Regions from separate parts of the Hahella sp. NS-SX17 genome, predicted to be linked through region 1. Evidence: predicted binding sites of a transcription regulator. Region 1 holds the regulator's gene; each other region holds the start of a gene.
What was found. Region 1 encodes sigma-54, which starts transcription at its own class of promoters, with help from an activator protein. Its sites were predicted from a motif close to TGGCACNNNNNTTGCTNT; they were not measured.
Positions count from the first base shown of each region.

Region 2: a site for sigma-54 is predicted at 2,894-2,911, ahead of AC2IBB_RS04825 (PEP-CTERM sorting domain-containing protein). Genes of this name have one in related genera too.
Region 3: a site for sigma-54 is predicted at 3,339-3,356, ahead of AC2IBB_RS18345 (PEP-CTERM sorting domain-containing protein). Genes of this name have one in related genera too.
Region 4: a site for sigma-54 is predicted at 3,964-3,981, ahead of flhA (flagellar biosynthesis protein FlhA). Genes of this name have one in related genera too.

Region 1 is NZ_CM170632.1:6,000,377-6,005,703, forward strand. Features, by position in the region: gene lptB (LPS export ABC transporter ATP-binding protein) at 1-360, shown strand, start outside; gene AC2IBB_RS26775 (RNA polymerase factor sigma-54) at 483-1,979, shown strand; gene hpf (ribosome hibernation-promoting factor, HPF/YfiA family) at 2,095-2,403, shown strand; gene ptsN (PTS IIA-like nitrogen regulatory protein PtsN) at 2,410-2,874, shown strand; gene rapZ (RNase adapter RapZ) at 2,901-3,761, shown strand; gene AC2IBB_RS26795 (HPr family phosphocarrier protein) at 3,856-4,125, shown strand; gene mgtE (magnesium transporter) at 4,365-5,327, shown strand, end outside.
Region 2 is NZ_CM170632.1:1,049,997-1,055,323, reverse strand. Features, by position in the region: gene AC2IBB_RS04835 (class I SAM-dependent methyltransferase) at 1-689, shown strand, start outside; gene AC2IBB_RS04830 (HD-GYP domain-containing protein) at 818-1,927, shown strand; gene AC2IBB_RS04825 (PEP-CTERM sorting domain-containing protein) at 2,036-2,821, opposite strand; gene AC2IBB_RS04820 (hypothetical protein) at 3,214-3,885, shown strand; gene AC2IBB_RS04815 (DUF427 domain-containing protein) at 3,909-4,193, opposite strand; gene AC2IBB_RS04810 (M50 family metallopeptidase) at 4,312-4,977, opposite strand; gene AC2IBB_RS04805 (YopT-type cysteine protease domain-containing protein) at 5,086-5,327, opposite strand, start outside.
Region 3 is NZ_CM170632.1:4,139,448-4,144,774, reverse strand. Features, by position in the region: gene AC2IBB_RS18365 (Crp/Fnr family transcriptional regulator) at 1-619, shown strand, start outside; gene AC2IBB_RS18360 (DUF7482 domain-containing protein) at 632-1,162, opposite strand; gene AC2IBB_RS18355 (copper chaperone PCu(A)C) at 1,250-1,711, opposite strand; gene AC2IBB_RS18350 (hypothetical protein) at 1,919-2,416, shown strand; gene AC2IBB_RS18345 (PEP-CTERM sorting domain-containing protein) at 2,546-3,280, opposite strand; gene AC2IBB_RS18340 (ImpA family metalloprotease) at 3,721-5,327, opposite strand, start outside.
Region 4 is NZ_CM170632.1:5,863,664-5,868,990, forward strand. Features, by position in the region: gene AC2IBB_RS26095 (MinD/ParA family protein) at 1-353, opposite strand, end outside; gene flhF (flagellar biosynthesis GTPase FlhF) at 410-1,708, opposite strand; gene flhA (flagellar biosynthesis protein FlhA) at 1,745-3,913, opposite strand; gene flhB (flagellar biosynthesis protein FlhB) at 4,021-5,157, opposite strand; gene fliR (flagellar biosynthetic protein FliR) at 5,245-5,327, opposite strand, start outside.

The DNA of each region.
Region 1 (5,327 bases):
CAGGAGTTTCACATTACCCACATCCGCAAGAGCCTTGGCATGAGCCTGTCCGGGGGCGAACGCCGACGCGTCGAGATCGCCCGCGCACTGGCCACTGAACCAAAGTTTGTCTTGCTGGATGAGCCTTTCGCCGGGGTAGACCCTATTTCCGTCAACGATATCAAGCAGATAATCGAGCACCTTAAGAAACGCGGCATCGGCGTTTTAATTACCGACCATAATGTGCGCGAGACCTTGGATATTTGTGAACGCGCCTATATTGTCAGTGAAGGATTTATTATCGCAAGCGGCACGCCAGGTGATATTCTTGCCAACCCAAAGGTTAGGGAGGTCTATCTGGGTGACCAGTTCAAACTTTAGTTTAACCGGCGGCCTCCATCCCGGATGGACCTCAAGGCTCAAGAGCTTAGGATAAAAGCACTTAATAATTATGAAAAACTCACAAGATCTGTGCCTGAATCGGTGGTAAGCATCAGATGGTTATGAAAACTTCATTGCAGTTAAAGCTGGGTCAACAACTGACCATGACCCCGCAACTGCAACAAGCAATAAAACTTTTGCAGCTTTCAACACTGGATTTGCAGCAGGAGATTCAACAAGCGCTTGAGTCCAACCCTATGCTGGAAGTGTCAGAAGAGGACGAGTCTCCCAATCACGTTCAGAATGATACGATCAGCGACATGCTCGCCAACAACTCCAGCAAGGAGAGGACGCAAGAGTCGGGCATGGAAGAGGGAGGGTTCGCCGAGGAGGACAACTGGTCCGATTCAATCCCCAACGACCTGCCCGTAGACACCGCCTGGGATGACGTGTTTCAGAGCAGCTCAGGCAGCTACAGCGGAGGCGAGGATGACGAATACGACTTCGAGTCCCGCAACAGCAAGGGCGAGACCCTGCAAGACCACCTTCTCTGGCAACTGAATCTCACCCCCATGTCCGATATCGACCGTATGATCGCCGTTGCGATCATTGATGCGGTCAGCTCCGACGGTTATCTCTCCCTTACGCCTGACGAAATTCACAGCGGCCTGCAGACAGAAGGCGAAGAAGAGATAGAACTGGACGAAGTGCGTGCGGTGCTAAAACGCATTCAGCAATTCGACCCGCCAGGCGTCGCAACCTGCAATCTGCAGGACTGCCTGCTGAGCCAGCTGAATCAGTTGCCCAAAGACACCCCCTGGCTGGGGCAGGCCAAACTGGTGGTCAGCCACTACATCAACTTGCTTGGCAATCGCGACTACGCACAGTTGATGCGCCGCAGTCGCCTGAAGGAGGACGACCTGCGGGAGGTTCTCAAACTGATCCAGAGCCTGAACCCAAGGCCAGGCGAAGGCATTCAGGAAAGCAATACCGAATATGTCGTTCCTGACGTAATCGTCAAGAAGGCCAACGGTCGCTGGCTGGTGGAGCTCAACCCGGAAATCGCCCCCAAAATCCGCATTAACCCTGGCTATGCCGGCTTGGTAAGACGCGCGGACAACAGCTCCGATAACACTTATTTACGCGATCAGTTACAGGAAGCGCGCTGGTTTATCAAAAGCTTGCAAAGCCGTAATGAAACCCTATTGAAAGTCGCCTCACAAATAGTCGAACATCAACAAGGGTTTCTTGAGTATGGCGAGGAAGCGATGAAGCCGCTGGTGCTGCACGATATAGCCGAGGCTGTGGAGATGCATGAGTCAACAATTTCACGGGTGACCACGCAAAAATACATGCACACTCCCCGCGGCGTATTTGAGTTGAAGTACTTTTTCTCCAGCCATGTCAGCACAGACACCGGCGGCGAGTGTTCTTCCACCGCCATTAGAGCTATTATCAAGAAGTTAGTCGCAGCAGAGTCACCAAAAAAACCATTGAGCGACAGCAAGATTGCTGCGCTGCTTGGCGACCAGGGCATCAATGTCGCCCGACGTACGATCGCAAAATACCGGGAGGCGCTTTCCATTCCGCCTTCAAACGAACGTAAGCGTCTAATTTAAAAGGAGGAATACAGGCATAAGACTTAAATCAAATAGTCACAAAATGGATGTGCTAGTATTTTTCATGGAAGTGCAAAATTCATAATGCACCGTATATTGGCATTAGGAGCAAAGTATGCAAATGAACATCACCGGACATCAAGTCGAGTTAACTGAAGCACTGAAGGACTACGTTAACAACAAGTTCGACAAGCTCGAACGACACTTCGACAGCATCAGTAATGTCCAAGTAACGCTCTCCATTCAAAAACAGCGCCAGATTGCGGAAGCAACCATGCACATTAGCGGCGCTGACCTGCATGCCAATGCTGAACACGAAGATATGTACGCGTCAATCGACGCACTGGTGGACAAACTAGATCGCCAGATCCTCAAACATAAAGAGAAGCACGTTGATCGGATGCATGGCGCATCCGCCAGATAACAGAACATGGCCCAAACCACACTAACTATTGAGTCCATTATCTCGCCCGCCCTCACACGCTGTGGGGTGTCGGGCTCGAGTAAGAAGCGCGTTCTTGAATATATCGCCAATCTGATTGCGCAGCATTTTCCATTTTTGGACGAGAACGCCATTTTTACCAACCTGATATGCCGTGAAAGACTCGGCAGCACCGGTATCGGCCAAGGTATAGCGATACCCCATTGTCGCCTGGAAAATTGTGATCGCATCATAGGAGCCCTGATTACACTGAAGGATAAAATTCCTTTTGACGCGATCGACAATGAACCCGTGGATCTGCTGTTCGTTCTGATCGTTCCGCAGGAAGCCACCAGCGAACACCTTGACCTGCTGAGCCAGCTGGCCCAGAAATTCAATGATCGTCGCTTCTGCGAACATTTGCGCGACTGCGACAACGACGAAACCCTGTTCAGGAGGGTGCTGGAAAAATAATCCAGCTTCGATGGAAAGAGGAAGACATGAAGCTGATTATCGTAAGCGGTCGTTCAGGCTCCGGAAAAAGTACGGCGCTCCATGTCCTGGAGGATATGGGCTATTACTGCATTGATAACCTGCCTATCGGTCTCCTCTCGCCTCTCACCCAAGAGGTGCTGGACCAGGGAAAAACCCAAAATCAGCAACTCGCCGTCAGCATAGACGCACGAAATCTTTATAGGGATTTATCAGATTTTCCGTCCATTTACGCCACCCTGCAAGCGCACAATATCGATGTGGAAATCATCTATCTTGACGCTAATGACGCCACCTTGATCAAACGCTTTCATGCGACGCGCCGCAAGCATCCGCTTAGCAGCAAAAGCACGTCCCTGAAGGAAGCCATCGCCAAAGAGAAGCAGTTGCTGGAGCCAATCGCCACACTGGCGAATCTCTATATAGACACCAGCGATCTCTCGATTTACCAACTACGGGATCAGGTCAAAATCAGAGTTATCGGGCACAAGACCCAGGAACTCGCCCTACTCTTCCAATCGTTCGGCTTCAAACACGGCGTGCCCTCAGACTCAGATATGGTGTTCGACGTTCGTTGTCTCCCCAACCCCTACTGGGATACAGCGCTGCGCGGCTACAAAGGCACCGACCAGGAAATCATTGAGTTCCTAAAACAGCATCCGGAACCGGAACAGATGCTGCAACACATCATCAGTTTTCTTGAGACCTGGATTCCACACTTCCAGAACAGTAACCGCACCTACATGACCATCAGCATTGGCTGCACTGGCGGGCAGCATCGCTCGGTCTATATCTGCGAGTGCCTGGGAGAGCATTTCAAGAAAAAATATGATAATGTCCAAGTGCGCCACAAAGAGCTGGCGCAATAAGGTTTTAACAATAAGAAGCCACAGTCGCTTAACAATTAAACCGGCCTGAATCCAACATTCAGGAAACTTCAATCTTTTATGCTCATCGCGCCCCATGATCCAGGAACAAGTCACTATTATTAATAAGCTTGGCCTGCACGCCCGAGCGGCGGCCAAATTCGTATCCACCAGCGGCCGATTCGCCAGTAAGATCAGAGTAGCCAAAGAAGGCCAGGAAGTTGACGGAAAAAGCATAATGGCGGTCATGATGCTCGCCGCCAGCAAGGGAACCCCTCTTACTTTAAAAATAGACGGCCCCGACGAAGAAGAGGCGCTTAACGCCATCAAGACTCTGATCGAGGATTATTTCGGAGAAGGCGAATAACCCCTCACTGCTTTCGGGGCGTCCCGCCCCATCTCATCAAACCTCTCAAACAATACAAACCGCTTGAATAAAGTAAGACAATTCCCTGATTTTCCTTAGACTAATTTTCGTCTTAACTTACACTTTATATTGGGCTCGCTTATACTGGCGCCACAACGGCGCAGAGTCCGACTCTGTAATTTAAATCCGGCAATTTCTTCGCTGCCCGTTGCGGGCCGCCCCAAACGCGGATGTAATCTATGCCTCAAGCGACCGAAAAAAGCACTGCCAAGGTCCGTATGCGCTCCATTGCGGAAGCGCTCGAAAGCGGATCTTTACAGCAGGTCGCGCGCATACTGAACGGCGGCCTTTCCCCCAGCGACATTGCTCACTTACTGGAGTCATCACCGCCCAACGAGCGGAAGTTACTCTGGCAGTTAGTCGATGACGAGCTGGACGGCGAAGTCCTGCAATATCTGAGCGACGAAATCCGTTCTGACTTCCTGAGCGAAATGAACGCACAGGATGTTATTGAGATCGCCGAGGATTTCGAGGTCGATGACCTCGCTGACTTACTGCAGCAGCTACCGGAAGCGGTCATCCAGGAAGTTCTGGAGACCATGGACGCCCAGGACCGTCAGCGTCTGGAAGAAGTCCTGGCCTATCCTGAGGATTCCGCCGGCGGCCTGATGAACACGGACATGATTACCGTGCGTCCGGATATTACCGTCGATGTTGTGCTTCGCTATCTGCGCAGCCACAAAAGCCTGCCCAACATGACCGACAGCCTGCTGGTGGTAAACCGAAAAGACGATTTCATAGGCGTACTTCCTGTGACCACTTTGCTGGTGTCCAGTCTGAGTTCGACGGTGCGCGAAATCATGCGGACAGACGTGGAGCCGATCCCAGCGACCGTCTCCGACAAAGAGGTCGCAACTCTATTCGAGCGCCACGACCTGGTTTCGGCCCCTGTCGTCAATGACAAAGGCAAACTCGTAGGCCGTATCACCATCGATGACGTGGTTGACGTTATCCGTGAAAACGCCGATCACGAAATCTTAAGCATGGCGGGTCTGGACGAAGAAGAAGACATGTTCGCCCCCATTATGAAAACCGCCAAGAGCCGGGCGGTCTGGCTGGGAATAAACCTGATCACCGCATTTCTCGCTTCAGCAGTTATTGGTATTTTTGAAGCGACCATTGAAAAGGTGGTCGCTCTGGCC
Region 2 (5,327 bases), 2.4 Mb from region 1:
AAATGTACCAGCGCCTCAATTACGACTTCAAGCGCTTCAGTAACGCCTGGCTGTCCCAACTGGCCATCGCCATACGCACAGACCTCATTGACAAGCTGGTGACTGAGTTTATCAACGCTCATCCCCATGCTGTGATCATCAATCTCGGCGCAGGATTCGATAGTCGCTACCTGCGTGTGGACAATGGCCAGATTCAATGGTTCGATCTGGACTTGCCTAATGTTATCGCCGCCCGTCGCCTCTTTTTCAACGACTCTGATCGCTATCATATGTTGGAACAGTCGCTGTTCGACGTTTCCTGGCTGGAACACGCCGCCAGTGACGCGGACAATTGTCTGATATTGGCGGAAGGCGTTCTCATGTATTTCACCGAGCAACGTATTAAACAGTTCTTCAATGATCTTGCAGAACGCATCCCTCATGCTCGCATGCTTTTTGAGATGCTGCCCCACGGAGCGCTTGGGCAAGCTCACTTACATGAAGCCGTAGGCTGGATGAACGCTGCTTTCCAGTGGTCTCTGCATAATATTCGTCGTCTGGAAAGCTGGAATCCCCACATAAAGGTCAGGGAAGAGTGGTGCATTCTCGACTACCACTGGGAACGCTGGGGAGCGCTAAGCTTTCTCGCCTGGTCTCCCTGGCATCGTTATCTATTTGGCGAAAAGCTGGCTCTCTTGGAGTTTGATTGAGCAACAGCTCGATTTGCTCGGTCAGCGTCTATACTATTAATCAGGCAAACAAATAGCTTCCTTCTATTTGTCTTCCGCAGCGTTGTCGCACAAGGGGATATCCGTATTCAACAGGAGCCCGATATGTCATGAAGCCAATTACCTGCCCGCAGTTTGTTGAGTTGGAAAAAGACCTGATTGACGAATTTGTCGCCTGCTTTCAGGAAAACGTAGAAGAAATCGAGCACACGATCCAAACCTTGGAGCATCAAGTCAATCCTGATTTGATCAACGAGCTGTTCCGCAGCATGCACTCCCTCAAGGGCAACTGCAGAATGGTTTTTCTTGACGCCATGGTGGACGTTATCCATGAGCTGGAGGAAATCGTTTCCGACATGCGTAAAGGCGAGCTTCCTTACCAGCCCATGTTCGGCGTTTTCTTTATGAGCATTATCGGTTATGTGGAAACACTGGTCGGACAATTGGCGAGCGACCATACTGCTGACGGCGATCTACAGGAGTCCCTGTTAAGAGTTATCTCCAAAGTACGCAACGCCTCGCCTGGAAACGTAATTGCCGTCATTAATGAAGGTCTGGATGAGTTGCTATCCGGCCCCAAAGATGCAGGAGAAGCACCGCGCCCAGAGGCTGCGATGCCGAGTTACTTTGCCCCGGGCAAAGACTCCGACCAGCAATTATTCCGCTTCCTTGCACGGCAGCTGGACCAGCTCAGCATCTACAGAAAGGATCGCACACAAAAGGAACTGGAACTATGCATGGCCATCAACGAAGAACTGGGCGGGCAGCTTAATGAAGAGCAGCTCAGCGCCGCCGTACTGCTACACGATTTAGGCATGGCTTTCGTGCCTGTTGGTTTGGCCCATAAGCACGAAGAACAGCTGTCCCGGGAAGAACAGAAAATAATGGCGGCCCATGTCGCCACCAGCTCGCAAATTCTGCATCGATTTGGTGGCTGGGAAGACGCCTCCCAGATAGTCCTGCATCATCACGAACACTATGACGGTAGCGGTTACCCATTTGGCGTCAGCGGTAAAGATATACCATTAGGCTCCAGAGTCCTGGCAATTTGTGACGCTTTTTTTGAGATAACCAGTGAGCGGGCAGATCGTTCATATAAGAAGTCACTGTTTGAGGCGGTGCGTTACGTAAACAGTTACAACGGCTCGTTGTTCGACCCAGATTGTGTTGAAGCCTTTAATATGGCGGTAAGAAAACTCTATATCGCCAAAGAGGGTTAAAGCCTTTTCGTCTCCAAGAACAAAAAAACCGCATCTGGCGTCGCCAGCGCGGTTTTTCATTTTGAGAGCGGAGAATCAAATCGCCCCCGCCGTGCTTCCTATTGCTGATTAAGCAGCTTGCTTACGACGACGCAGACCAACGAACGCCAATCCAAGCCCCATCAGAGCCAGTGCGCCGGGCTCAGGCACAGAGAAAGGAATCTTGCCTTCGATAGTATCGTTACCACAGGTCATGCCCCAATGGAAAGCAAGCTCATCGCCTTTCAGCAGCTCAGTGCCAGCAATGTCAAAGGTGAAAGAAACCTTGCCGTTTACAGTGTCAACCAGCCAAGAGCCGGAGCCAACGGAAGTTACGGTAGAGCTGTCAGTTTTAACAGCGACTTCCTGACCGTGACGGTAGGTTGCGTATCTGCCATTGATGAAATTGTTGGACAAGTATGCATTATCGCGGTTTGCCGCGCCATTCAGCTCATATAGCGCGCCATCTCCGCCAACAGTACTCCAACGGTCATCCAGATTGAACCCGTAAGTCCACTTGGTTCCAGTGCTATGTCTATCTTCCAAGTAGCCAGTATCAGCATCGCCATTAGGCGTCCAAGAAGAAGACAGGAACAAGTCGCCAAATGCGATACCTTTTTTCTGACTCAATGCAGTATCAGTGACATAGTTATTGAAAACACCAACATGATTTACAAAATTAGTGTACACGTCGACTGTCAGCATAGTGCCAGAAACGCTTACATCAATTCCCTTTACATCGAACTTTGAGGCGTCTCCGATTACGTCGCCATATCCATGGTCTTTGCCCACATATTCATCGTTAATTTGGTATGCATAGGCGGAGACAGAAGAACACAACGCCGCTACTGCAGCCAGAACTTTGAAAGTTTTCATAGACAACTACTACTCGATTATTAGTTTATTGATTTGTAAGCCTTAAGGCCTGCACAAATTAGTGACACTATATAAGCATTTTCGGGGCCAACTTTAATAAGCGCCTGATACCAAAGAACTAAACTATGAAAGAGTGCGATGTCGGTTAAGTTTTCAGCTTAATGATGTAAATTTAACCGACACACTAACCGGCCAGCTGTAAAGGCTCTTTGCGCCAAACAGCCTCATCTTTTTATAAACGGCAGTCACAGAAGGATGCACTTTACTTAATTTGTTCTACTTTTAGATAAGGAGGACGAGACAGTACACAAATTTTTCAGTCTACAAGCCGCTTGAGGGACTATGGCTCAGGAGTAGAGCCAATCTGCGGGGCTAAACATCGAGCGAAAGCCATGTCAGACTTCGATGCGCTGCTAGCAATATCCGGTACGGCATTAATCGTCGCAGGGATAGTGTTGTTTATTGCGGAAAAAATTATTCACCACAACCGCCAAGGTCGCCTTCCTCCGGATATTATGTATCCTGCTCTCATGCTGACTGTCGCTGGCGCAGGCGTCGCGTTGATTCCCACTCTTCAGCCGGAACTCCAAGAGTTCGAGCATTTTCCCCCACCCAGTGCAGGCTTCTCAGTCTATGACACAGACATCGTAGTACAGGGTAGTCCGAATTTATTCAAAGACTCTGTTATAACTACTCCTAAGCAAGTTTCGCCCAAGAGTAAGTACGATCATGCAGGCCTATTCGATTTGCTGTCATACAGTGTCAATGGGACGCCTCAGCAGCTGAACGGCTCTATGGACATAAGGCCGACTAACGACAACGTATATGAATGGATCGCCGATATAGAAGCTTACACCGACTACGGTTTGCCCGTGATCTACTACTATACCGGCAAACTCTACCAAGAGAACGGCGATTGGCGTTTGCAGATTACATCGAGTAATGACCACTCATGGGAAAAGGGCTTCTCGGTTCCTGCGCAAGTCGATATACGCCATGACTATTTAAGCCTGAGCTACGATTACAACGGCGTGAGCGTCCTCGCGGTATGGCGCTCGGATTAACGCTCACGCTCCGTCTTTACAGATTAACCTTCTTCCACTCTTACCCCTCTCCAGAAAGCAACGTAGTTCTGAATGTTTCTGGCTGTTTCTGAAGCTGTGGGGTAATACCAGGCTGCATCTCGATTGGTCGATCCTTCCACTTCAATATCGTAATAACAAGCAGTGCCTTTCCAGCCGCAAACGGTTCGGGTATCGCTTGGCTTGAAATATTCAGATCGGATTGCTGAAGGAGGAAAGTAATGATTGCCTTCCAATATGATTGTGTTCTGACTTTCGGCAATGACTGCGCCATTCCATATAGCTTTCATAGTCTATCTCCTGATTGTCTATCGATTGTTGTTATTCTTTTCGCATCCCGCGTTTCACTACCGACAGAACGTCATGCGCGAGCTCAGTATAGAGATACGAAGGCGCACGGAAAAGGTATCAATTATCTTGTGGGGAAGACTGTCCCTGATGTCCAAGTTTAAAGGCTATATAAATGACGGCCAGACTGAGCAGGAACCAACCCAGCCCCCACATCATGCCCGAACCGCCATAAGCTTCCCCAAGCATAACCGCGTCGGACCGTAAGTGAGAGCGCTCGATGGTATCGCTGTATATATCCAGCGGCGCATATAACATGCTAGTGACGCCAATAACTCGCAGCACACCGTCATTAAACGAAGCAGGCAGCCATATTGCACTGGCGATCATCGCTCCGCCGGTAGCGAGCGCAAACCCCAATGCGAAGACATCCCTGATCCACCAGGCCGCAATAGCCAATAAAGAAAGTCCCAGAATAAACATAAGGACTCGATCCATACGGCTTAGCAGCGCCGTTAGATATATCAACACACCCCAAATCAACGACCCCAGGTAACCAGCGGATAGTGTCAGAAAACGACTACCGCCACGGGACAGCACATACCCGCCTTGATCAATGGAGATGACCATTTCCACCACTTCGCCTCCAGTCGCCACGGTCATAATGGCGTGTGACGCTTCATGAAAGAAGACCACGAGCAGTTTCAAGGGAATCAGGACTGGGTATGGCCAAAGCACGACGACCAGCAAAATAACGCCAACGAGAGGAAGGTATGCTTTGGCCAAAATAGACTCCTTAGCGACTTTGGGCTGGAATTGAAAAGCCGCGTCAAGACGCGGCCTTAAGATAGCGTACTATGTTAAATATAGCCGCCTGTTATCTTACCTGAAAAACTATACTGCCGTGTCATACTCCATGATCTCATAGGAGTCGCTGAGACCAATCGCAGGCGTACCATATCCCGCTAAATGCCAAAAACGAGGAAACCAAGCCTGGAAGGCGGCAGTCGTTGGGAACCAAAACTCACCGAAATTGGGGTCAAAAAAGGTTACATCTGTATCGCTCCATGCTGCGACAGCATGAGCGAAGTTCGGGCCAGCAATTCCAATCATTTTGTATGATTTGGCGCTGGTGG
Region 3 (5,327 bases), 1.9 Mb from region 1:
CCTGCTGAATCTGGCGCAGCAAAAAGGATTGCGGGCTGGCGAGTTCCTGTTCAATCGGGGCGATAAGCCGGCTGGTATTTACGCTGTGGTGAAAGGTTCCTTGAGGGTCACTGGCGTCAACGAGAACGGTAAAGAGGCGATCCTGGCGTTTGTTGAGCCCCCCAACTGGTTTGGCGAAATCGCTTTGTTCGACAAGCTGGATCGCACTCATAGCGCTTTGGCGGAAACCCCGGCGACCTTGCTGCATTTGCCGCAGAAGGGACTTGAAACTCTGTTGGCGAATAACCCGCATTATTGGCGCGATTTCGGCGTGTTGCTCTGCTATAAACTGAGGCTGGCGTTTCGAGCGGTGGAAGACGCCACATTGCTGCCCGCGCCACTGCGCCTGACGCGAAGATTGGTGGTAATGGCGGAGGGTTATGGCGATTTCAGCGGGCAGGCGCGGCGTGTGATTCATATTCAGCAGGAACAATTGGGAATGATGCTGGGCGTGTCCAGACAGACCGTGAACCAGATACTCAAGGAGCTTGAGCAGAAAGGGCTTATCGCCACATCCTATGGCGAAATTCAGATTCTAGATATGGGCGCGCTGAAAGCCCAGGCGGGAATAATGGAATAGAGTGTGTGTCATTCACCAGTCGTTGCGGCCAACAGGTTCGCCTTCATAACGCACCACGGGGCAGTTCACGACGATGTCCGTCCGGCGAATCTCCAGATGGCCCTTGCTTTCCGCTACAAATACTTGCTCTTCGGATTTGAGTTCAACAGGCGTTACGCCAGATTTCCAGGTGACCTCATACATCAACCATAAGGGACTGTATTGTGTGTTGACGCTTTTTGACCCCGAAGGCTCCGGCGCTGAGGGAAATATACTGGGCTGTTCAAAATTACTGACACGGTAGACTCTTTCAAGCACTGTACGGACTTGGGGTGGTTTGGGGTAATCCGGAATGGCGTCTTTCAGGCGGGGAGCATAATTGGCCTGCATCATTTTGGCCATCTGCTGGTCGGAGACATCTGTTGTGACGTAGTAAACGCGTTCGCCTTCATACCATGCAGGATGCGCCTGCAGCTCAACAAGAGGCCCATGCGCCTGATAGTAGCCCTGACTCGCGCATCCTGGCAGAACGAAGATGAAAGCCCATATAGCGAGGCGTTGCATGACCAGCTCCCTTGTTCGCATTCCTATCCAGTGTAGACAATGATGCGATCACACGTCGTCTGTTTGACGAGAAGAGCGGGACCGGATTTAAGGTCCTTCGTATGAAATAGGCTTCACTTCAAACTCGACAGAGACAGCTTCGCCATCAGCGAGGTTAAGTGTAACGTTGACATGATCGCCAGGATTCAGCGGGCGTTTACGTTGCATCAGCATGAGATGCATACCGCCAGGGGTAAAGGACAGAGTCCCGCCGGCTTTCAGCTCAAGACCTTCCCCCATGTGCTGCATGCTCATCTGGCCGCTATCATTAATCGTTTGATGCATCATGACCTGACCGAAGTCCGCGCTTTCCGCACTGGCGATGACGACGGACTGGTCCGACAGGTTAGTGAGTGTGACGTAACCCGCCATGGGAATGGTTCCCGGTGTAAAACGAATCCAGGCGTTGTTTGTATCAAGAGTCCTGGGGCTGTCATTCTGCGCGCAAACGAAGGGCGTCAGTAAAATCAGAGAGGTGGCGAGCAGGGCTCGGAACAGGCTTGTTTTCATCTTTATTGGAAACTTTCAGGTGCGATCACGGGAATAGAGGCCAATATATCCAGGACACTCAGATGGAAGCACAGCCTAACATAGCTCGCCTGCAGGGAAAACGTAGCTGCGGCGGAGAGTTATGCGTCAAATTGTCGCTGGACAATTTCTAATCCGAAGGGCACACTGCGCGGCCATGTCCTTCCCATTGTCAACGCGAATGAGGTTTTGAAGTTGCGGTTCCAGCGTTATTGGGTGCGAGGCGTAGCATTGCTCGCCTTGGTTTTGCTTCTGGCGGCCTTAGGTTTACTGCGGCAATGGCTTCCAGGCGTGGCGTCCTTCGATATCGATCAGTTCAAGAATATTCAATATTTGACGGTTCCCAGCTGTTCGCCAGGGCAAGGCGAGTGCTGGCTCCAGGTCAGCGATAACGATGGCGGCGTCCGTTTTTCCTTTGGCGATGAACCGATTCAACCCGCACGGGCATTTCCCATTCATATCCAATTGCAGGGTATGGAAGCGGAACAAATCAGAGTGGACTTTGAAGGCGCTGATATGTACATGGGGCTGAATCAGACGAAACTGGCGCGTATGGCTGATGGAAGCTATCAGGGGGAGGGGTACTTGCCGGTATGCATCACGGGTCGTATGCCATGGCGGGCCACCATTTTTATCGCAAGGGAAAACAATACGCTGGCGTTGATATCAGAGTTCGTAACGGAGTAAGTAAACGTCCCTGTTTGGTTGTAGTCGGGAGTGGTGTAATAAGAGTGTAAAAAATCTCTACACTCTTTCGCTGCGCCTTACACCTGTCACCCTGTTCTTATCGAGTTGTTATATAAATCTAATTTCTAATCAGGCTTTGGTGCGACGGGAGAGGCTCAAGCTGATCAATCCCAGTCCCAGCATCGCCAGTGTGCCCGGTTCAGGAACACTTAAGCCACCTTCTATGACATCGTTCGCGCAGGTTGCGGCCCAACGCAGTCCTAACGAAGTGGACTTGCTAAGATCGGTGATGCCCAGATCCGCCAGAGTCAAAGTGTATGAAATAACGCCTAAAGTACCAACGGTGTTACTTACGCCACTCAGGTCTACGCTTGAGAGTCCGCCAACTAAAGTTGCTTTGGCTGTATTTACAGTAACTTCCTGATTTTTTCTGACGCTGCTGCTTGTGCCTGAACTAACGAGCTGGTCCATGTAATCGACCATGGACAGACTATAAAGATCGCCAGAGGCTGTATTCAGCGCGTATTCCCATTTTTCACCATTAGTGATGTCGTCGTCTTTGTAACGATCTGCTGCGTTACCGAAGGGGCTCCATCCATCTACACTGATAAATAGGTCGCCGTATTTGTGCCCGTATGTATCCGCCCCTTCGAAGAAATTCGTGAACACGGATACATAGAGATTGTCGCTGTCGTAGGACACTTCCATCCGGTCGACTTGATAAACGGCAGGGTCGCCGAAGACATCGGCATTGTATGAAAGACCGGCTCCGTTGTATCCGTCATTGATGGTAACGGCATGTGCGCTGACTGCGGCTACGCTCAATGACAGCGCGGTAAGGGCGTGTTTTATTCTTGAGGTCATAACCAACTCCTTTTCTTTTAATTTGGGGTAAGTAGGTCTGTGTACATCACCGCTTTCTCAGGCATTGGCTGTGCCAAAACCAAATTAACCTTAGTTTTCAATGTGACAGGCATTCAACAAATAGTCCGTATTATCTAATCCGTAAAATTTACTGACAGTGAGGGCGTGGAGTCTGAGAATGCAGACATATGAAAGAACTTAACGAATGTCTTGTATATTGTTGATAATAATTAAGTAAACGGGGTTTTATGAAAGACTTTCGTACTTTTACATGTCAGCGGGGCCGGACAGATAAAACGGATTTCTTAAGGTGAACACTGTAAATTTTCTGACAACTGTGTGTTATTTCGGACACTTATATTGGCTTGTCCTAAAAGAAAAGCGGCGCTTAGCGCCGCTTTTTGATCACCTTACAATTACCACGTTGGTGGGGAAGATTTTTACAGACTGGGCCAGGTTTGCACGCCGTCTACTAAGATGCTCGGCTTATCCAGGCCATAACAGAACTGGTCGCCGCCAGAGACATAGTATTTCCTCGGAGCAACAGGCAGGCTGAAGGACGCGACCTGGGAAGAGGCCTTATCACTGAACGGCAGCGCCCACATCGTCAGGTAATCGCGGAAATCCAGTCCGGTCGCGTAAGAAACCGCGATCGTCATCCAGTCGTTACTGTTGATGTTTTTTGCTTCCGCCAGGCTGTATTGAGAGAAGCCAAGGTTGCTTTTCGCTGCTGACCAAGCCTCTTCGCTAGCTAAAGCTGCGTTGAAGTTACGGTCGAGGATATGCAGTCTGGGTAACAGGTTCCATCCATCATTCAGTTTGCCTTCGCCCTGAGCGGTCATCATCATCTGGATGGTGATGCCGGCGCCGTTGGACCATCCGGTTAAAGTCTGGCTTTGTACATAGGCCTGGGGGTCGGATTTGCTGACAGAGTCGCGCAGCACGTTGAACATGCTTTCAAAAGGCAGGGACTGACAGCTTGGGCTGCCGCCGGTATCCAGGTAATAGTGTGACTTCGAGTAGTAGGAGTAGGGGTTGGTGCTGGCATGTCCATCCCAGCCGCGGAAACGGAAGCGGCCGCGCTCCAGGCCATGTCCCAGCTCGTGAATATCGCCGTGTCCGATAGGGCTGAATTCCCAGTAGGCGTCATAGGGGTTGCCGGAACAGCCATAACCGCAGGTAGCCTGATCCGCGTTCATGTGCTTCACGATATCGATGTGCTCGATATCCAGGTTATGTGAGGAGGCGAAGTCGTGAATTTCCGCCACGACATCAATGCCGGGTCCTTTGAAGCCCGCCAGAACGTGGGGGAAGTTATGAATGTAACGCATCGTCCCCGCCGCCAGAGCTGCACCGGTCTTCCAGTTTTCGTCTTGCATGGACTTGCGCATTTTGTCCAGTTTGGAGTGCACCTCGAAGCCGGGCGTCACCAGTTCAGCCCAGTCATAATCGCCCTGGGCCAGGGCCTGTTCAAAGCTGGCGTTGTCTTCTTCGCCGTTCCAGAAGGGATGCTCGCCAACATTCTCAAAGCGGAAAGAAACGTTTTTGCCGTTGCTCCCAAACTCAATTTGCACCGGGCCGCCGTAGGTGGAGGTGAAGGTAATGCTCTCGCCTGACTTTATACTGAACTTCGGCGTCTGCAGGAATTTCGGACGGGTATAGCCGTTCTTCTCAAACTGATGGGTGGCGCCGGAACGCTGTGTGTTGACAAAGATGGAGGTGGCCACGTCAGCGCTGTCCAGGCGAGTCACCTTGATTGTGTGGCCAGGCAGAGCGTAAACGCCGGCAGCGCGGAAATAACGCTTACTTTCCATGTCTATGGTCTTGGTGACGGGGGAGACATGGTCGAAGTTGCTGCGGCTAAAGTTCCCCATGTCCTTTTGCGCAGGATTCAGTGCGCGGTAGTTGTAGACCGAGTAGTCCGCGTACAGTGATTTCAGGAACGCATTATCTTCCGTCGTAATCTTGTCCATAGGATAGGTGGCGCTGGCGCGGTAGTGGTCGCCCAACAACGCTAGCAACTTCTGGTAGCGTTTACCTTCGTTGG
Region 4 (5,327 bases), 140 kb from region 1:
AGGTCGTCGCTGATGTCGCTGAAGGCGTTGATCAGGCCCGCATGTTCAAGAGGAGACAGATGAGTAAGATGCTGGGTGCCGGATGAAGCCGGAACGATCTTAATTCCGCCCGGCCCTTCGATCATCACTTCCCGCAGGGTGCAATCCCCCGCCAGCACGTCCCCGATATTGCGCGAGGCGGTGACGCCGAGCAGCACATCAATATTGGCCAGTCCGAGGTCCGCATCCAGCAGCACCACGCGACGTCCCAGGTCCGCTAACGCAAGGGACAGATTTATGGAAACATTGCTCTTGCCGACACCCCCCTTTCCTCCGGTGACTGCAATAACTTGAACCGGATGTACTTTACTCATACCGGTAGATATCTCCTGTTATTAGACGGCGCGGCGTTGATCCCGCACTCAATAGTTTAGACCACCAGTTCCGCAGCGAAGCGACTGGTGTTATTAGTTTGTCTGGTCTCCCGCCGGGTCCGCCGCCACAGTGCGTCCGCGCGCGCCACCAGCGCATGCGCTTTCGCCGGATGAATGTCATCGGGTATTTTCTGTCCGTCAGTGACATAAGCAACCGGAAGCCGATTCAGGATGGCCATGCTCAACACTTCCCCCAGACTGAACGCTTCATCCAGTTTGGTCATGATACAGCCGGAAAGCCCCAACATCTTATAGTAATGATAGGTGGATTTCATGACCTGCGGTTGGTTAACTGCCGACAATACAAGATAATTTCTGATGCGGTGACGGGTCACTTTCAAGTCTTTCTGCTGGCGTTCCCAGTTCGGGTCCTGCGGCGTCAATCCGGCGGTATCAATCAACACCAAACGCTTGTTGGCGAGACGGTCGAGCAAGTTGTCCAGACTGTTCTCTTCATCCACCACGTATACCGGCACATTCAGTAAGCGACCAAAGGACTGCAGTTGCTGCTGACTCGCCACCCGGAAACGGTCAGTGGTGATCAGCGCCAGTTTTTCGGCGCCATAATGAACGACAAAACGCGCCGCCAGCTTTGCGAGAGTGGTGGTCTTGCCGGAACCAGTCGGCCCCAGTAACGCACATACGCCGCGCTGGTGAATCAGTTCCTCATTCTCCGCCTTCAAGCCATGCGCCAGGCGCGCCATCAGATTACGCCACTGCTCCTGCACGCCTTTGCGAGGGTCCGCCTTGGCGGTGAGCGCAGTTTGCAGTTCCCGGAAAACGCCCATTTCCTGCATGCGCTCAGTCAACTCGCGGAGCCCTTCGTTCTCTTCCAGGCGAGCCGCGGCGGGTTGGCGCATGATGTTTTTGAGCTGCATGATCTCTTCCCGCATTTCCGCCAGCATACGCGAGGTTTCCGGTTCTTCGGCGCCGATTTGCCGGGACGGCGGCGTCGCCGGTTCCATTGCGGCAAATGCCGGCGCGGGCTCCGCCTTCGGTTTGGCGTTGCTTTTCAACGTCTCCAGACGTTCCCGCACCCGCGACATTTCGTCTTCCAAACGACGGTGACGGTCCGCGGTCTCCCTGGCCACCGCAGACGGCGTGGGACGAGGGCCCTGCTCCGGTTGCGGCATACTGGTGCGCTGGTCTTCCTCGTTATAATCCAGTGCACAGATCACCTCCACCCCATCGCCAGTTTTACTGGTGGACAGGATGACGGCGTCCGCGCCCAGGTCATCACGAATATCCTTTAAAGCCTGTTGCATTGATGCTGCAAAAAAACGTTTCACTTTCATAATGTTAGTCTCCCGGCTCCACGAGCCCGCACGGGATTACCCACTGATTGTCGCCACGATGGTGATTTGTTTGTTGTCCGGCACTTCCTGATAGGCCAGAACATGCATGCGCTCCACGCTGAGTCGAATAAACCTCGCCAACACCGGGCGCAGGCTGTTGGACACCAGCAGAACCGCCGCTTTACCAAGCATTTCCTGACGCTGCGCCGCTTCCGCCAGTGAGCGCTGCAGTTTCTCCATCATGCTCGGTTCCAGAATCAGGCCGATATCATCCATGCCGCCGGCCTGTTGCGCCTGTTGCATGGATTTAAGCAGTAATTGTTCCAACCCGGGGTCCAGCGTGATCACTGGCAGCTCAGGCTCCGCCCCCACTATGTTCTGGACGATCAGGCGACGCAGAGACGCCCTCACCGCCGCCGTCAAAATACCGGCGTCCTGGGTCTTCGGCGTAAAGTTGACGATGGCTTCCGCAATGCTGCGCATATCCCGCACCGGCACATCTTCCTGCAGCAGATTCTGCAGCACCTTCAACAGGGTGCTGAGAGAAACGGTATTGGGAACCAGTTCTTCCGCCAGTTTCGCCGCCTTCTTGCCCAGTTGCTCCAGCCACTGCTGTACTTCTTCATGGCCGATCAATTCATAGGCGTGACGGCTGAGCACCTGATTCAGGTGCGTCGCCACCACCGTGCTGGAGTCCACCACGGTATAGCCCAGCGTCTGCGCCTGCTCTTTCTGGGACGGATCAATCCACACCGCCTCCAGCCCGAAGGCGGGGTCCTTGGTCTGAATGCCGTCCAGCTTGCCGAAAACCTGACCGGGGTTGATGGCCATTTCCCGGTCCGGATGAATTTCCGCTTCAGCAATGGTGACGCCCATCAGGGTGATGCGGTAAAAATTCGGCATTAAATCCAGATTGTCACGGATATGAACGGAAGGCATGAGAAAGCCTAATTCCTGGGACAGCTTCTTACGTACGCCCTTGATACGAGCCAGCAACTGCCCGCCCTGCGATTTATCCACCAACGGAATCAGGCGATACCCCACTTCCAACCCGACGATATCCACGCTGGCCACATCGTCCCAGCCCAGTTCCTTGGTCTCGGGTCCACGCACCGCCGGCGCGCTTTCTCCCGGCGCCAGCGCGGGACCGCCGCCGGGCTGAGAGGGCGCGCCAGGACGTCTGGGCCCAGGCGTCACGCCTTCATCCACGACTTCAGACTGTTGCTGGCGCTTCCACATGAAGTACGCCGCTGCGCCAAACACCGTCGCCAGCCCCAGAAACGCCATGTGCGGCATCCCCGGAATCACTCCCATGATGAACAGGACAACGGCGACAATGGCGAGCGCCCGAGGAGACCCAAACATCTGGTTGATCACCTGGCTGGACATATCCTGCTGGGTGCTGACGCGTGTCACCATGATGGCCGCCGCGGTGCTGAGCAATAAGGAGGGGATCTGCGCCACCAGACCGTCACCGATCGTCAGCAGCGCATATTTCTGCACAGCGTCATTGAATTCCAGATCGTGCTGTATGATGCCAATGGAGAGACCGCCAATCAGGTTGATAGCCAGGATCAGCAGCCCTGCAATCGCATCGCCCCGTACGAATTTGCTGGCGCCGTCCATGGACCCGTAGAAGTCAGCCTCTTGCGATACTTCCGCCCGACGCGCCTTGGCTTCTTCCTGATTGATAATGCCCGCGTTCAAGTCCGCATCAATGGCCATTTGCTTACCGGGCATAGCGTCCAGAGTGAAGCGTGCGCTCACTTCGGATACCCGCCCTGCGCCTTTGGTGACCACCACGAAGTTGATAATCATGAGAATGGCGAACACCACCAGACCGACCGCGTAGTTGCCTCCGATCAGTACTTCACCGAACGATTGAATAACCTTCCCCGCCGCATCGCCGCCCTCATGGCCCTCCAGCAACACCACCCGGGTGGAGGCGACGTTCAGAGCCAGCCGCAGCAACGTGGCCACCAGCAGCACAGTCGGGAAAATGGCGAACTCCATGGGGCGCATGGCGTACACGCACACCAACAGGATCACCAGGGACAATGCAATATTGAAGGTAAAGAAGACGTCGAGCAGGAACGGCGGCACCGGCAACGTCATCATGCCCAACAACACCATCAGAAGCACCGGAATGCCCAGGTTGCCTTGGGCCAGGTTCTTCAGGTTGTTGATCGCGGCAGCTCGTTCCATAACACTCCAAACGACAAAAGGTTGACGGAAAAAACCGTTTCCCTGGAGTGTCTGCAGGAACTGTGCCGCTACGGGGAAAAGTAAGCCTGGGCGGAGCCCAGCTTAACTTACTGGTCCCTGCGCAGATGAGAAGGAATCTTGAAGTCAGGCATCCCCTGGGGTTTCTTGCCGTAGCCGCCGCGATAACGACGCAACTGGAAGACATACGCCAGCACCTGCGCCACCGCCAGATACAGGCCAGAGGGAATTTCCTCGCCCACTTCCGTGTGATGATAGATGGAGCGGGTCAAGGGCGGCGCTGACACCAGCTCTATCTTGTGGGCGTTAGCGATCTCCCGGATTTTCATCGCCATGTGATCCGCGCCTTTGGCCAGCACAATTGGCGCCGCCATTTTCTTGGCGTCATATTTCAAAGCAACGGAGAAATGCGTCGGGTTAGTGATGACCACATCGGCCTTGGGCACGTCCTGCAGCATACGTCGCCGGCTCATCTCGTACTGCACTTCCCGCACCCGTCGCTTCACTTCCGGCTTGCCTTCCGTGTCCTTGTACTCGTCCTTGATCTCCTGCATTGTCATGCGCAGGTTCTTCTGGTGGTCATACATTTGGAAAGGCACGTCCACCATCGCTATCAGGATCATTGAGCTGGCCAGAAACAGGAAACTCCAGGCCAACAGCGTACAGGCGTGCGCCATGCTCACTGCCGTATCTTCCGCTCCCATCGCCAGCAGATCAGGAATAGAGTGATTCAGAATAACCAAGGCGACGCCGCCCACCACCAGCGTCTTGGCGATCCCCTTGAACAGCTCCATCAATGATTTCAGGGAGAACATCCGCTTGAGTCCCGCCAGCGGGTTGATGCGGCTGAACTTCGGCGCCGCCGCTTTGGCGCTCATCATCCAGCCGCCCAGCGCAATGGGTCCCAGCACCGACGCCACCAACAGCACCGCCATGAAAGGAACCAGGACGATCGCCATTTCCAGCGCCGCCATCCCCAGATGAATCATCGGTTGGTGCGCATCGAATATTTCTTCCCGGGTCAGGGTAAAGCCCGCGCGGAAAACGTCTTCCAGCGCCTTGCCAATGGAAGTTCCAAATACCAACAAACCTACTGCGCCCGCCAGCAATACCGCCGTCGTGTTCAGTTCGCGGGATCGGGGAATCTGCCCTTCCTCCCGCGCCTTCTCAATTTTTCGGGGGGTAGGTTCCTCGGTCTTTTCCTGGCTGGTGTCGTTTTCGGCCATCGCCTGTTACGCTCGTCTTAACTTCGGTTTACGCATCCAACACACATGTCTGACGCCGCGTCCGTGGCGTAGGTTCTCCCCTCCGGATTATGGCGGAGGGGGTTGCAGCATGACCTGCATGAAATCAAAGGTGCTCTCGCTCAGTACGGTGAATTGCGGCAATATGCCGC